3 regions of the Streptomyces sp. NPDC031064 genome follow, and region 3 is predicted to be linked to each of the others. Evidence: riboswitches for the same ligand, from Rfam matches in the RefSeq annotation. Region 3 holds a riboswitch; each other region holds the start of a gene.
What was found. Region 3 has a riboswitch for cobalamin ahead of ACZ46W_RS22840 (energy-coupling factor ABC transporter permease). Riboswitches for the same ligand answer to the same signal wherever they lie in the genome.
Positions count from the first base shown of each region.

Region 1: another riboswitch for cobalamin. It lies ahead of ACZ46W_RS01340 (ABC transporter substrate-binding protein); the one in region 3 lies ahead of ACZ46W_RS22840 (energy-coupling factor ABC transporter permease).
Region 2: another riboswitch for cobalamin. It lies ahead of ACZ46W_RS08215 (ribonucleoside-diphosphate reductase subunit alpha); the one in region 3 lies ahead of ACZ46W_RS22840 (energy-coupling factor ABC transporter permease).

Region 1 is NZ_JBVIGF010000001.1:316,264-321,343, reverse strand. It holds gene ACZ46W_RS01355 (SIS domain-containing protein) at 1-758, shown strand, start outside; gene ACZ46W_RS01350 (ROK family protein) at 755-1,726, shown strand; gene ACZ46W_RS01345 (class II fructose-bisphosphate aldolase) at 1,714-2,532, shown strand; cobalamin riboswitch at 2,550-2,745, shown strand; gene ACZ46W_RS01340 (ABC transporter substrate-binding protein) at 2,785-3,816, shown strand; gene ACZ46W_RS01335 (FecCD family ABC transporter permease) at 3,813-4,826, shown strand; gene ACZ46W_RS01330 (ABC transporter ATP-binding protein) at 4,823-5,080, shown strand, end outside.
Region 2 is NZ_JBVIGF010000002.1:318,623-323,702, reverse strand. It holds gene ACZ46W_RS08230 (carbon starvation CstA family protein) at 1-1,189, shown strand, start outside; gene ACZ46W_RS08225 (YbdD/YjiX family protein) at 1,210-1,422, shown strand; gene ACZ46W_RS08220 (GNAT family N-acetyltransferase) at 1,505-2,008, shown strand; cobalamin riboswitch at 2,063-2,185, shown strand; gene ACZ46W_RS08215 (ribonucleoside-diphosphate reductase subunit alpha) at 2,324-4,696, shown strand; gene ACZ46W_RS08210 (ribonucleotide-diphosphate reductase subunit beta) at 4,696-5,080, shown strand, end outside.
Region 3 is NZ_JBVIGF010000006.1:236,683-241,762, reverse strand. It holds gene ACZ46W_RS22855 (energy-coupling factor ABC transporter ATP-binding protein) at 321-1,166, opposite strand; gene cbiQ (cobalt ECF transporter T component CbiQ) at 1,163-1,912, opposite strand; gene ACZ46W_RS22845 (energy-coupling factor ABC transporter substrate-binding protein) at 1,919-2,308, opposite strand; gene ACZ46W_RS22840 (energy-coupling factor ABC transporter permease) at 2,305-2,988, opposite strand; cobalamin riboswitch at 3,019-3,235, opposite strand; gene dhaM (dihydroxyacetone kinase phosphoryl donor subunit DhaM) at 3,302-3,706, opposite strand; gene dhaL (dihydroxyacetone kinase subunit DhaL) at 3,703-4,317, opposite strand; gene dhaK (dihydroxyacetone kinase subunit DhaK) at 4,326-5,080, opposite strand, start outside.

The sequences.
Region 1 (5,080 bases), on a different contig from region 3:
CCGCGTCCGCGTACCCGGTGACCCGCCGCTACGACCGGGTGCTCGCCATCACCCGCTCCGGCACCACGACCGAGGTGCTCACCACGCTGCGACGGCTGGCCGGCGACACCCCGACGGTCGCGCTCACCGGCGACCCCGGCACACCCGTCCGTGATGTCGCGGGCACGGTCGTCGACCTCTCGTTCGCCGACGAGCGGTCCGTCGTGCAGACCAGGTTCGCCACCACGGCCCTCGTCCTGCTGCGCGCCGGCCTCGGTCTCGTACCGCCGGACCTGCCGGAACAGGCCGAGCGGGCCGTGCTCGCTCCACTCGAAGAAAAGGCGGTGGCCGCCGAGCAGTTCACCTTCCTCGGCACCGGCTGGACCGTCGGCCTCGCCCACGAGGCCGCGCTCAAGGTGCGGGAGGCGGCCGGGGCGTGGACGGAGTCGTACGCGGCGATGGAGTACCGGCACGGCCCGATCAGCATCGCGGGACCCGGGCGAGCCGTCTGGTTCCTCGGCGCGCCGCCGGCCGGCCTCCTCGACGAGGTGCGGGCGACCGGCGCCTACGTCTCCGTCTCCGCGGCCGACCCGCTCGCCGAACTGGTCCGCGCCCAGCGCCTCGCGGTCGCCCTGGCCGGCCGGCGCGGCCTCGACCCCGACCGGCCCCGCCACCTCACCCGCTCCGTCGTGCTGGCCGACGCCGACGCCGACGCCGACGCCGACGCCGACGCCGGGGCGCGGGCCGGGGCCGGGATCGACGTCCGGGTGGAGTCATGACGGTCATCGCCCTGGACGTCGGAGGCACGTACATCAAGGGCGGCGTACTCTCCGACGACGGCACCCTGCGCCACACCGAGCGCTGGCGCACACGGGCGGACCGGGGCCCGGACGCCGTCCTGGAGACCGTGCTCGCCCGCGCCGCCGAACTGGCCGAGCGCTTCCCGGCGGCCGAGGCGGCCGGGGTCGTCGTGCCCGGCATCGTCGACGAGCACGACGGCGTCTCCGTCCTCGCCGCCAACCTCGGCTGGCGCGACGTACCCGTCAAGGACTGGCTGGCCGAACACCTCGACCTGCCCGTCGCGTTCGGGCACGACGTCCGGGCCGGCGGCCTCGCGGAGGCCAGGGCGGGGGCCGGGCGGGGCTGCGCCGACTTCCTCTTCGTGCCGGTCGGAACCGGGATCGGGGCCGCCGTGTTCGCCGGGGGCCGGGCCCGGGCCCTGACCGGTGGCCACGGCGGCGCCGGCGAACTGGGGCACCTCGTGGTGCGGCCCGGGGGAGAGCGCTGCCACTGCGGCGCGCGGGGCTGCCTGGAGACCGTGGCGTCCGCCTCTGCCATCGCCCGCCGCTACTCCCGTGCCACCGGCAGGTGCGGCACCACCGCCAGGGACGTCCAGGCCCGGGCCGAAGCGGGGGACGCCAAGGCCGCCGCCGTCTGGTACGAGGCGGTCGAGGCCCTCGCCGACGCGCTGACCACCGCGATCACCCTGTACGCCCCGGAGCGCGTCGTCATCGGCGGCGGCCTGTCCGGGGCGGGCGAGTCCTGTCTGGCACCCCTGCGCGCGGCGCTCGCCGAACGCCTCACGCTCCAGGCCGGCTTCCGTGCCATGCCCCAGGTCGTCGCGGCCCGGCTCGGCGACCGGGCGGGCTGCGTGGGCGCGGCGTACCTCGCCCAGGACCTCCTGGCCGACGCCGTGGACGTCCCGCCTCCGCCCCGTACACCAGGAGAAGCACCATGCCCCTCGTAGGGACGTCCGACATCGTCACCCCCGCCGCACGCGCCGGAAGGGGCGTCGGGGCCTTCAACGTCATCCAGCTCGAACACGCCGAGGCCATCGTGGCGGGCGCCCCCGTGGTCCTCCAGATCAGCGAGAACGCCGCCCGCTACCACGGCGCGCTCACCCCGGTCGGCACGGCGACGCTGGCCGTCGCCCGCGCCGCGACGGTTCCGGTGGCCGTCCACCTCGACCACGCGACCTCGCCGGACCTCGTCGCCGAAGCGGTGTCGCTGGGCTTCACGTCGGTCATGTACGACGCCTCGACCCTGCCCTACGAGGAGAACGTCCGCGCCACGGCCGGCATACGGGCCCGCTGCCACGCGTCCGGTGTCTGGGTGGAGGCCGAACTGGGCGAGGTCGGCGGCAAGGACGGCGTGCACGCCCCGGGCGCCCGCACCGATCCGGACGAGGCGGCGGCCTTCGTCGCGGCCACGGGCGTGGACGCCCTGGCGGTGGCCGTGGGCACGTCGCACGCCATGCGCACCCGCGACGCCGCACCGGACTTCGCCCTCATCGCCGCGCTGCGTACCGCCGTCCCGGTACCCCTGGTGCTGCATGGCTCGTCGGGGGTCGCGGACCACGACCTCGCCACCGCCGTCGGCCACGGTATGACCAAGGTCAACATCGCCACGCACCTGAACCGGGTCTTCACCGGCGCCGCCCGCCGGGCGCTCGACGCGGACCGCATGGTGGCCGACACACGCCACTACCTCGGTGCCGGGCGTACGGCCATGGCCCACGAGGTGACCCGGCTGCTCGGCGTCCTCAGCGCGTGAGCACGAGCGGGCACCCGTGGTAGCTTGCGCAGGCCAGTCGTACTCCGTACGCGTGTACGTGAGTCAGGGAATCCGGTGCGAATCCGGAACTGACGCGCAGCGGTGAGGGTGACGGGCGCGGCAACCGCAGCCACTGGGCCGGACATGGGCCCGGGAAGGCGCCGCGCCCGGATGATCCCGAGTCCGAAGACCTGCTGGCGAACACGTACGGACGGGCCCCGCGCATGGGCCCCCGACGCCGAGGACTTCGCTGTGCCCATCACACGCCCCACCGCCTCGTTCGCCGCGCTCCTGTGCGGAGCCCTCCTCCTGACCGGCTGCGGGGGTGCCCCCGGCACGTCCCCCTCACCGGCTTCGGCCGGCACCCGCGTACTGGACAACTGCGGGCGGAAGGTGGAGATCAAGGGGGACGGGCCGCGGCGGGCCGTCTCGCTCAACCAGGGGACCACCGAGATCATGCTGTCCCTCGGTCTCGCCGACCGGATGGCCGGAACCGCCACCTGGACCGACCCCGTCATGAAGGGCCTGGAGAAGGGGAACGCGGGCGTGACCCGGCTCGCCGAGAACAACCCCTCCTTCGAGAAGGTCCTCGACACCGAACCCGACTTCGTCGCCGCTTCGTTCGCCTCCACCCTCGGCAAGGGTGGCGTGGCCACGCGCGATCAGTTCGCGAAGCTCGGCGTGCCCACCTACCTCTCCCCGTCCGACTGCGTGGGCAAGGACAACAGCGGAGACGGTGACGGCGTCCGCACCAAGCCGCTGACCATGGACACCGTGTACGGGGAGGTACGCGACCTCGCCCGCGTCTTCGGCGAGGAGAAGCGCGGCGAGGAGCTGGTCGCGAGCCTCACCTCGCGTGTCGCCAAGGCGACCGGGGGACTCAACGCCTCGGAGGTCACCCTGCTGTACTGGTTCTCCGACGCGAACTCCCCCTACATGGCCGGGTGCTGCGGCGCCCCCGGCGTCATCACCCGGGAAGTCGGCGCCAAGAACGTCTTCGACGACACCACCGAGGAATGGCCGCAGATCAACTGGGAGACCGTGGCCGACCGCAACCCCGACGTCCTCGTGATCGGCGACCTCACCCGTAAGGCGCAGACCGCGGAGAGCGCCGCCAAGAAGATCGCGTTCCTGGAGTCGAACCCGGTCACCCGCACCATGGACGCCGTCAAGCACAAGCGGTACGTCCTGCTCAGCGGCCAGGCCATGAACCCGACGATCCGCACGGTGGAGGGCATCGAGCAGGTCGCCGCCGCGCTCCGTGAGTTCGGCCTGTCGAAGTGACCGCCGCCCTGCTGCGCACGGCGGCGGGGCTCGCGGCACTCGCCGCGTCCGTCGCCCTCGCCATCACCATAGGCCCGGCCGACATCGGCGTCGCCGACGTCTGGTCCGTCGTGGTGTCCCACCTCGCCGGGGACGCCTCCGGCCTCACACCGATCCGCGACGGGATCGTGTGGAACCTGCGGCTGCCGCGCACCCTGCTGGCGGCCGTGTGCGGTGCCGGACTGGCGTTGTGCGGGGCGGTGATGCAGTCGCTGCTGCGCAACCCGCTCGCCGACCCCTTCGTCCTGGGTGTCTCGTCCGGAGCCTCCACCGGAGCGGTCGTGGTGGTCGTCCTCGGTGCCGGCGGCGGAGCCCTGCCGGTCTCCGGGGGCGCTTTCGTGGGCGCGGTGTGCTCGTTCGCCGCGATGCTGTTGCTGAGCCACACGCTGGGCGGGACCACCGACCGGGTCGTGCTGTCCGGCGTCGCCGCGATGCAGTTGTTCTCCGCGCTCACCTCCTTCGTCGTGGTCACATCGGCCGACGCCGAGACGACGCGTGGCGTGCTGTTCTGGCTGCTCGGCTCGCTCAGCGGCGCCGGCTGGACCGACGTATGGCTGTGCCTGGCCGCCCTCGCGCTCACGCTGGCCGTCTGCCTGGCCCACGGCAGGGCGCTGGACGCCTTCGCCTTCGGCCAGGACGCGGCAGCCACGCTGGGCGTGAACGTCGGCCGTGCGCGGCTGGTGCTGCTCTGCGTCACCGCACTGCTCACGGCGGCCCTCGTCAGCTCGGCCGGCGCCATCGGCTTCGTGGGCCTGGTGCTGCCGCACGCCGCCCGTGCCCTCGTCGGCCCCGGGCACGGCCGGCTGCTGCCCGCCGCCGCGCTGGGCGGAGCCGTCTTCCTGGTGTGGATCGACACCCTCGCCCGGACCGTCATCGAACCGCAGGAGGTACCGGTCGGCGTCGTGACCTCACTGGTCGGCGTGCCCGCCTTCGTACTCGTCCTGTACCGCACCAGGAGAGCCCACCGATGACCCTCAGCGCCGATCACGTCTCACGCGACGCCGCCGGCACACCGATCCTCGACGGCGTCAGCATCGCGCCGCCCCCCGGCGTGATGACCGGCCTCCTCGGCCCCAACGGCTCGGGAAAGTCCACCCTGTTGCGCCTGCTCTGCGGCGTGCTGGCCCCCGCCTCCGGCGTGGTCACCCTCGACGGCATCCCTCTGGGCAGCCTCCGCCGCAGGGACGTCGCCCGGCGGGTGGCCGTCGTCGAACAGCAGGCGGAC
Region 2 (5,080 bases), on a different contig from region 3:
GTGCGGCGCCCTGTCCGGCTTCCACTCCCTGGTCTCCTCGGGCACCACCCCGAAGATGGTCCAGAAGGAGACCCAGATCCGGATGATCGGGTACGGGTCGATGCTCACCGAGTCCTTCGTCGCCGTCATGGCGATGATCGCGGCCTGCATCATCGACCCCGGTCTCTTCTTCGCCGTCAACTCCCCGGCGGGCGTGGTCGGCACGACCGTGCAGTCCGCCGCCGAAGCCGTGTCCAACTTCGGCTTCACCATCTCCCCCGACCAGCTCGCCAAGGCCGCGGCGGACGTCGAGGAGGCGTCGCTGCTGTCCCGGACCGGCGGCGCGCCGACCTTCGCGCTCGGCATGTCGGAGATCTTCTCCGCGGTGTTCGGCGGCGCCACCATGAAGGCGTTCTGGTACCACTTCGCCATCATGTTCGAGGCGCTGTTCATCCTGACGACGCTGGACGCCGGCACCCGCGTGGGCCGCTTCATGCTCCAGGACACGCTCGGCAACCTCTACAAGCCCTTCAAGCAGGTGAGCTGGAAGCCGGGCGTCTGGTTCGCCAGCGCGGTCGTGGTCGGCGGCTGGGGCTACTTCCTCTGGGTCGGCGTGCACGACCCGCTGGGCGGCATCAACCAGCTCTTCCCGCTGTTCGGCATCGCCAACCAGCTCCTGGCCGCCGTCGCGCTGGCCGTCTGCACGACGCTGCTCGTCAAGTCGGGCCGGCTGAAGTGGGCCTGGGTCACCGCCGTGCCGCTCGCCTGGGACGTGGCGGTCACGCTCACCGCGAGCTGGCAGAAGATCTTCTCGGCGGACCCGCGCGTGGGCTTCTTCGCCCAGCGGGACAAGTACCAGGCGGGCATCGACTCCGGCCAGGTGCTGCCGCCCGCGAAGTCGATGGACGACATGCACACCGTCGTCACCAACTCCACCGTGGACGGCGTCCTCTCCGCCCTGTTCGCCCTCCTCATCGTCGTGGTGATCGCCGACGCCGGGCGGGTCTGCTACAAGGCCATCACCAACCCGGCCGGCGTGAAGCTCTCCGAGGTCCCGTACACCCCCTCCAGGCTCGTCGCACCCGCCGGGCTCTTCCCCACGGCGGAGGAGAAGGCAGAGCTGGTGGCCGCCGGCCTCGGCCCCGAGGGCGGCATCCGCGAGGACGGCGGCAGCGGTGACGAGGTGCCGGCCGGGACCGGCTCCCGGTGAGGACCGCGGTGAGGCCCCCCGTGACCGCACGGCCGGACGGCCGGCTGCGACGCGCCGTCAGGTGGGTGCGCTGGTACGTCCGCGAGGTCTCCGGCGAGGGCGCGTACGACGCGTACGTCGCCCACGCCCGGCGCTGCGACCCGAGCGCCGAGGTGATGACCCGGCGCGAGTTCGAGCGCAGGCGCACCGACGCGCGGGAGGCGGACCCCCGCGACGGGTTCCGCTGCTGCTGAGCGGGTGACCGCACGACGGGCCGCCGTGTTTCCGGAGACGGAAATGCGGCGGCCCGTCGCCGTACCCCTCCACACTCGGACCATGGACATCACCATCAGGGCGGTACGGCCCGAGGAACACGGGACGCTCGCCGACATCACGGCCCAGGCGTACCTCGGGGACGGGCTCCTGGCCTTCGGGGAGAGCGACGAGTACCTGATCGCGCTGCGGGACGTGGCCCGGCGGGCCGCCGGCGCGGAGGTGCTCGTGGCCGTGGAGCGGGACGAACGGGTGCTGGGCGGGGTGACGTTCGTCGCGCGGGGCGGCGGTCCGTGGGCGGGCCTGGCCCGCGACGGGGAGGCCGAGCTGCGGATGCTCGCGGTGGCCCGGGAGGCGCGGCGGCGGGGCGCGGGTGAGGCGCTCGTCCGGGCGTGCGTGGAGCGGGCGCGGGCGGTGGAGGGGTGCGCGCGGCTGGTGCTGTCCACGCAGGCGTCCATGCGGGCGGCGCACCGGATCTACGAGCGGCTGGGGTTCGTCCGGACCCCCGAGAGGGACGTGCGGCCCGTCCCGGGCGTGACGCTCCCCACGTACGCGCTGGCCCTCTGAGGCTCTGACCGACACAACATGTGGGGGGTGCCTCAACTCGCGCCCCCCACATGTATGCTCGTCCTCGCTGTCGCCGCAGGGGAATCCGGTGGAAATCCGGAACTGTCCCGCAACGGTGTGTTGGTGTGCCTTTGTGTACGTACGAGTCCGAAGACCTGCCGACAGCGCGCCCGGACCGTCCGGCCCGGGTGCCCAGACGTCCGGGCCTCGCGGAATGGGCCGGTGGACGCGGTGCCCCGCACCCTGTGCCCGGGTGTGCCCGCTCCCCTGCCCGCGTCCGCGGTGGCCCCGAGCCGAGCGAGGGAGAGCCCCCACGTGACCATCGCGCCAGCCGATCCGGCTTCAGCAGTCGCAGTCACGGACACGACGGAGACGGACGGACCCGGGACCGTACTGCTGCGGACCCTGACCGACCTGACCGCCGATCTGCCCGACACCGACCCGGGCCGGGTCGCCGCCGCCGCGCTGCGGGGCCGGCACGCCGGTTCGGACGAGGCGGAGCTGCGCGAGCTCGCCACCGAGGCGGCCGCCGGGCTGATCTCCGAGGACCCCGCGTACTCCCGGCTCGCGGCGCGGTTGCTGACCGTGACGATCACCAAGGAGGCGGCCGGTCAGGGGGCGGTGTCGTTCTCGGCGTCGGTGGCCGTGGGGCACCGGGAGGGTCTGATCGCCGACCGTACGGCCGCGTTCGTGACGGCCCACGCCGACCGGATGGACGCGCTGATCGACCCGGCCGCCGACGACCGGTTCGGCTACTTCGGGCTGCGGACGCTGTACTCGCGCTACCTGCTCCGGCACCCGATCACGCGCAAGGTGATCGAGACGCCGCAGCACTTCATGCTGCGGGTGGCGGCGGGGCTGGCCGAGGACGATTCGGTCCGCGCCCTGGACGAGGTGGCGTCCCTGTACGGGCTGATGAGCCGGCTGGACTACCTGCCCTCCTCCCCCACGCTGTTCAACTCCGGTACGCGCCACCCGCAGATGTCCTCGTGCTACCTGCTGGACTCGCCGCTGGACGAGCTCGACTCCATCTACGACCGCTACCACCAGGTGGCGCGGCTGTCGAAGCACGCGGGCGGCATCGGTCTGTCGTACTCCCGCATCCGGGCGCGCGGTTCGCTGATCCGCGGCACCAACGGGCACTCCAACGGCATCGTGCCGTTCCTGAAGACGCTGGACGCCTCGGTCGCGGCCGTGAACCAGGGCGGGCGGCGCAAGGGTGCGGCGGCCGTGTACCTGGAGACCTGGCACGCGGACATCGAGGAGTTCCTGGAGCTGCGCGACAACACGGGTGAGGAGGCGCGGCGCACGCACAACCTGAACCTGGCGCACTGGATCCCGGACGAGTTCATGCGCCGGGTCAACGCCGACGCCGAGTGGTCGCTGTTCTCGCCCGTCGACGTGCCGGAGCTGGTCGACCTGTGGGGCGACGAGTTCGACGCCGCCTACCGCGCCGCCGAGGCCAAGGGGCTGGCCCGCAAGACCATGCCGGCCCGTGACCTGTACGGCCGGATGATGCGCACCCTGGCGCAGACCGGCAACGGCTGGATGACGTTCAAGGACGCCTCGAACCGTACGGCCAACCAGACCGCCGAGCCGGGCCACACGGTCCACTCGTCCAACCTGTGCACCGAGATCCTGGAGGTCACGGACGACGGCGAGACGGCCGTGTGCAACCTGGGCTCGGTCAACCTGGGCGCGTTCGTGTCCGGCGGGGACATCGACTGGGAGCGGCTCGACGCGACCGTCCGTACGGCCGTCACGTTCCTGGACCGGGTCGTCGACATCAACTTCTACCCGACCGAGCAGGCCGGGCGGTCCAACGCCAAGTGGCGGCCGGTGGGCCTCGGCGCCATGGGCCTCCAGGACGTCTTCTTCAAGCTGCGACTGCCGTTCGACTCCCCCGAGGCGCGTGCCCTGTCGACCCGCATCGCCGAGCGGATCATGCTCGCCGCGTACGAGGCGTCGGCCGACCTCGCCGAACGCAACGGCCCGCTGCCCGCCTGGGAGAAGACCCGCACGGCGCGCGGGGTGCTGCACCCCGACCACTACGACGTGGAGCTGACCTGGCCGGAGCGGTGGGAGGCGCTGCGCGCCCGTATCGCCGAGGTCGGCATGCGCAACTCGCTGCTCCTCGCCATCGCGCCGACCGCGACGATCGCCTCGATCGCGGGCGTGTACGAGTGCGTCGAGCCGCAGGTGTCCAACCTGTTCAAGCGCGAGACGCTGTCGGGCGAGTTCCTCCAGGTCAACTCCTACCTGGTGGAGGAGCTGAAGCGGCTCGGCGTGTGGGACGCGCAGACCCGTGAGGCGCTGCGCGAGTCCAGCGGCTCGGTGCAGGGCTTCACCTGGATCCCGGCCGAGGTGCGCGAGCTGTACCGGACGGCGTGGGAGATCCCGCAGCGCGGCCTGATCGACATGGCGGCGGCGCGTACGCCGTTCCTGGACCAGTCGCAGTCGCTGAACCTGTTCATGGAGACGCCGACGATCGGCAAGCTGTCGTCGATGTACGCGTACGCCTGGAAGCAGGGCCTGAAGACGACGTACTACCTCCGTTCGCGCCCGGCGACCCGGATCGCCCGTGCCGCGTCCGCGGCTCCCGCCGTCCCCGTACCCGCGCAGGTGACTCCGGAAGACGCCGTCGCCTGCTCCCTGGAAAACCCCGAGTCCTGCGAGGCCTGCCAGTAATGACCGTGGAGAACAAGAACCTGCTCGACCCGGGCTTCGAGCTCACCCTGCGCCCGATGCGCTACCCGGACTTCTACGAGCGCTACCGGGACGCCATCAAGAACACCTGGACCGTGGAGGAGGTCGACCTCCACTCCGACGTCACCGACCTCGCCAAGCTGACGCCCGGCGAGCAGCACCTGATCGGCCGGCTGGTGGCGTTCTTCGCGACGGGCGACTCGATCGTGGCGAACAACCTGGTGCTGACGCTCTACAAGCACATCAACTCCCCCGAGGCGCGGCTGTACCTGTCGCGGCAGTTGTTCGAGGAGGCCGTGCACGTCCAGTTCTACCTGACGCTGCTGGACACCTACCTCCCCGACCCGGAGGACCGCGCGGCCGCGT
Region 3 (5,080 bases):
CGTCGCCCCAGTTGTAGACGACCCCGGGCGCCTTGTGCAACAAGTTGCATAACGATCGGCGAGTGACCTGCGCTACGTGCCCGGCGGCCGCGCCAGGAGCTTGCGCCGCCTGCCTTCGGTGTCTTTGCAGGGCGGGACCTGCCCGCCGTGTCCGGCGGGAGCACTCCGTCGCAGGCGTCACGGGCGGGCATCCGGCCCTGGGCGCAAGGCCCGGCGACGTAACCGCCCACGCCCGGCACCACCGCGGCCGCCACCGGGGTCGCGACCCGGCGCCGCACGCGGCCCCCTGCCGACTCGTCCGTGCCGAGCGAGGCATCCCCCTACCCGCCCCGTACCGCCGCCGCCCAGTCCTCCAGCTCCTCCGGGGTGCGCGGGCCCGCCTCCGCCGGTCCCAGCAGGCCCCGCTCCCGCAGCACCCGGGCCACCGCCATGCCCCAGGGGCGGCGCAGACCGGCGGCGTCCAGCAGGTCCTGGTCGGCCAGCAGTTCCGCCACCGGGCCGGTGCGGAGGCCGTCGGGGGTGAGGACGGCCGCGTCGTCGGCCCAGCGCAGCGCCAGGTCCACGTCGTGCGTCGCCATCACGACCGTCGTACCGGCGGCCCGCAGCCGGTCCAGGACGGCCAGCAGCCGTTCCTGGCCGTGCGGGTCGAGGCCGGCCGTCGGCTCGTCGAGCACCAGGACCCGGGGCCGCATGGCCACCGCGCCCGCGATGGCGGCCCGCTTGCGCTGCCCGTACGACAGCAGGTGCGTCGGGCGGTCCTCCAGCGCCGTGATGTCCAGCGCCTCCAGGGACTCGCGCACCCGCTCCCGCACCTCCGGCTCCGAAAGACCCAGGTTCATCGGCCCGAACGACACGTCCTGGCCCACGGACGCCGCGAAGAGCTGGTCGTCCGGGTCCTGCACGACGAGCTGCACCGTCGTCCGCAGGCGGGTCAGCCCCGCCCTGTCGTACGACACCTCCCGCCCCTCCAGGCACAACCGCCCGCTCGCGCACCTGAGGCCACCGCTCAGCAGCCGCAGCATCGTCGTCTTGCCGCTGCCGTTGCGGCCGAGCAGCGCGATGGACCGTCCTTCGGGCACGGCGAAGTCGACGCCCCGGAGGACGGCGGGGCCGTCCTCGTAGGCGTACCCCGCACCGACGAGCTCCACGACGGCGGAAGGAGTCACGGCAGCAACCTTTCGAGTACGTGAGTGAGGGCGACGAGACCCACGAGCAGCGCGGCGGTCGCGCCCAGGAACCGCCCGGAAACGACCGCCCGCGGCACCAGCACCCGCAGCGTGCCGTCGTAACCGCGCCCGGCCAGGCCCGTCTGGAGCCGCGCCGCCCGGTCGAAGGCGCGCACGAACGCCGTCGCGCCCAGGCCCGCGAGCGAGCGCCAGGTGGCCGCCCGGCTGGTCAGCCCGAGCCGCGCCGTCTGCGCCTCCCGGACCCGCCGTACCGCGTCCAGCAGCAGGAAGCTGATCCGGTACATCACCAGCGCCACGTCCACCACCGCGGCCGGCACGCCCGCCCGCACCAGCCGGGGCAGCACGTCGGACACCGGCGTGGTGAACGCGAACAGCAGCACGCCCAGCGAGGCCGCCGACGTGCGCAGCAGCAACTGCCCCGCGTGCACCGGCCCGTCCGGCGCCAGCGAGACCAGCCCGCCCGCGCCGCCCACCTGGAACAGCAGCGGCACCGCGCCCGTCACGCAGAAGCCGAGCGGGATGCGCCACGCCCGCCAGAGCTGCCGCGGCGCGACCCCGGCCGGGCCGAGCAGCACCGCCACGGTGGCAGCCGCCACGAGGACCGCGCCCGGCCACGGCGGCAGACAGATCGCGAGCACCGTCAGACCGAAGCCGAGCACGGCCTTCTCGCACGGGTGACGGCGGCGCCAGCGACTGCTGTGCGCCGCCGCGTCGATCGGCAGCACCGGCGGCTACGCGGAGGGCTGCCGGTCGGCTGCGCCCGCGGCGTCGTCCGGCGCACCGGCGTCCGGCGCCTGCGCACCCCCGGCCCCCGCCAGCGCCTTGGCCTCGCCCTGCCGGCGACCGCGCCGCAGCCCGAAGTAGTACGCCAGCACGCCCGCGCCCAAGGCGGCCTGGAGCGAGAACAGCGCCGACTCCACCTCACCGGACGGCGGCTCGTACAGCGGGCTGAACCACGGCTTGTAGTCCGGGTGCGACTCGGTGATCGCCGTCTCGGCCTGTCCGTCGGCGCCCGTGAATGGCTCCTCCTTGTGGTCGCCCATGCCCAGGGCGAGCGGGAGGACGGCGAGCGCCACCACGACGAGCAGCAGCAGTGTGTTGATCCTGGCGTTGCGGCTCATCGGACCACGGCCTCCTTCTTCACCGGCAGGACACCGAGGCGGGCCAGATCGCCCTTGCTGGACTGCATCAGCAGCCGCATCACCAGCACGGTGAGCAGGCCCTCGCTGACGGCCAGCGGGATCTGCGTGACGGCGAAGATGCCGCCGAACTTCGCCAGCGCACCGGCCACACCGCTGCCCGGGTCCGGGAACGCCAGCGCGAGCTGCACGCTGGTGACGCAGTACGTGGACAGGTCGGCGACGAACGCGCCGAAGAACACGCTCACCATCAGCGGCACGTCGAACCGGCGCAGCAGCCAGTACGTGCCGAAGCCCGCCCACGGCCCGACGATCGCCATCGAGAAGGCGTTGGCGCCCAGGGTCGTCAGGCCGCCGTGCGCCAGCAGCAGCGCCTGGAAGAGCAGCGTGATGGTGCCCAGCACCGCCATGATCGGCGGCCGGAACAGGATCGCGCCCAGGCCCGTACCGGTCGGGTGCGAGCAACTGCCCGTCACCGAAGGGATCTTCAGGGCGGACAGGACGAAGGTGAAGGCACCGGACGCGCCGAGCAGGAGAGTCGATTCGGGATTGGCCTTGACCTCCCGGGTCAGGGCCCGGACGCCATGGGCGACGAAGGGAGCGGCGGCGACGGTCCAGGCGACCGCGTGCACAGGGGGCAGATACCCCTCGGCGATATGCATGATGTGGGAGACCCTCTCCAGCACCTCGTGGATGGACAACGCGCCCTGGCCGGTCTCCTGGCTGACGGGATGGCATGGGGGCATGCCGCCGCGACTCCGCCTTCCCGGACCCCGCGGTCTCCCGCGGTGTTCCAGTGGCTTCCCGGGGTGGTTTCCCAGGGAGTGGAGCCGGACTTCCCGATCACAGTGGCGAGGGCCGCACCGGTACCGCACCGGTTTCCCGTACACCAAGGCCCTGCGACAGTAGTGCGTTGACCAGGTACATCACAACCCGCACACCGGTGCGGGCACCGGCTCCACCCACCGGACGCCGTCATTCCTTGCGATAGCCGTACGCCTCCGACGCGGCCGTCACCACCGCGTCCAGGTCACCGCCCGCCGACGCCGTGACCACCGCCGCCACCGCGCCCTCCACGAACGGGGCGTCCACCAGCCGCGTACCGTCGGGCAGCTCGTCGCCCTCCGCGAGCAGGGCCTTCACCGTCAGGACCGCGCTGCCCAGGTCCACCAGGACGGCCACCCCCGCCCCGCCGTCGACCTCCGTCGCCGCCTGGGTGATCAGCTCCGCGCTGGTGCCGAGCCCGCCGTCCGGGGTGCCGCCCGCCGCCGCCACCGGCACGGTCCCACCGCCGCCGGCGAGGCCCCGGGCCAGCTCGGCGACGGACGACGCGACCGCCGCGCTGTGCGAGACGAGCACGATGCCCACCCGCGCGCTCACCGCGCCCCCTCCGCCTCGGCGAGGGCGGCGATCAGCAGGGCCGAGGACGTGGCGCCCGGGTCCTGGTGACCGACGCTGCGCTCACCGAGGTAGCTGGCCCTGCCCTTGCGGGCGAGCATCGGTACGGTCGCCAGCGCCCCCTGGTTCGCGGCCTCGGCCGCCGCCGCGAACGACTCACCGAGCGACTCGGTCAGCGACGCGACGGCCGGCTCCAGCGCGTCCAGCATCGTCTTGTCCCCGGCCGCCGCCCCGCCGAGCTGCGCCACCGCCGCCACACCCGCCCGCAGCGCCTCGGCGAGCTGCACCGGCGCCACCTCGGCGGCGTCGCCCAGCGCCTTGCCGGTGCGCCGCAGCAGCGTCCCGTACAAGGGGCCCGACGCGCCGCCGACCGTCGAGATGAGCTGCCGCCCCGCGAGCACCAGCACGGCCCCCGGCGTGCCGGGCGGCTCGTCCTGAAGGGCCTTGACCACCGCGGCGAAACCGCGTTGCAGATTGGCGCCGTGGTCGGCGTCACCGATCGCCGAGTCCAGCTCGGTGAGCCGGCCGGCCTCCCGGTCCACGGCCGCGGCCGCGGTCGTCATCCAGCGCCGGAAGAACTCCGCGTCGAGCACCACGGGCCTCACATTCCCCACCGCAGTGCGGCCGTCCGCACCGGCGCGTCCCACAGCCGGAGCATCTCCTCGTCCGCCTCGCACAGGGTCACCGAACAGCCGGCCATGTCGAGCGAGGTCACGTAGTTGCCGACCAGCGTACGGGCCACGGCCACGCCCCGCTCGCCCAGCACCCGCTGGACCTCGGCGTTGAACCCGTACAGCTCCAGCAACGGCGTCGCCCCCATGCCGTTGACGAGCACCAGCACCGGGCCGCCGGGCCTCAGGTCCTCCAGCACGGCGTCCACCGCGAAGTCGGCGATCTCCCGCGCGGTCATCATGGGCCGCCGCTCCCGGCCCGGCTCGCCGTGGATCCCGACGCCCAACTCCAGCTCACCGGGCGGCAGGTCGAACGTCGGGCTGCCCTTCGCGGGCGTGGAGCAGGCGCTCAGCGCCACGCCGAAGCTGCGCGAACCGGCGTTCACCCGCCGGGCGATCGCCTCCACCCGCTCCAGCGGGGCACCCTCCTCGGCGGCCGCGCCGGCGATCTTCTCCACGAACAGCGTGGCCCCGGTCCCGCGCCGCCCGGCCGTGTACGTACTGTCCGACACGGCCACGTCGTCGTCCACCAGGACCTTGGCGACCTGCACGCCCTCGTCCTCGGCGAGCTCGGCCGCCATCTCGAAGTTCAGGACGTCGCCGGTGTAGTTCTTGACGACGAACAGCACGCCCCGCCCGCTGTCCACGGCCGCCGCCGCCCGCACCATCTGGTCCGGCACGGGCG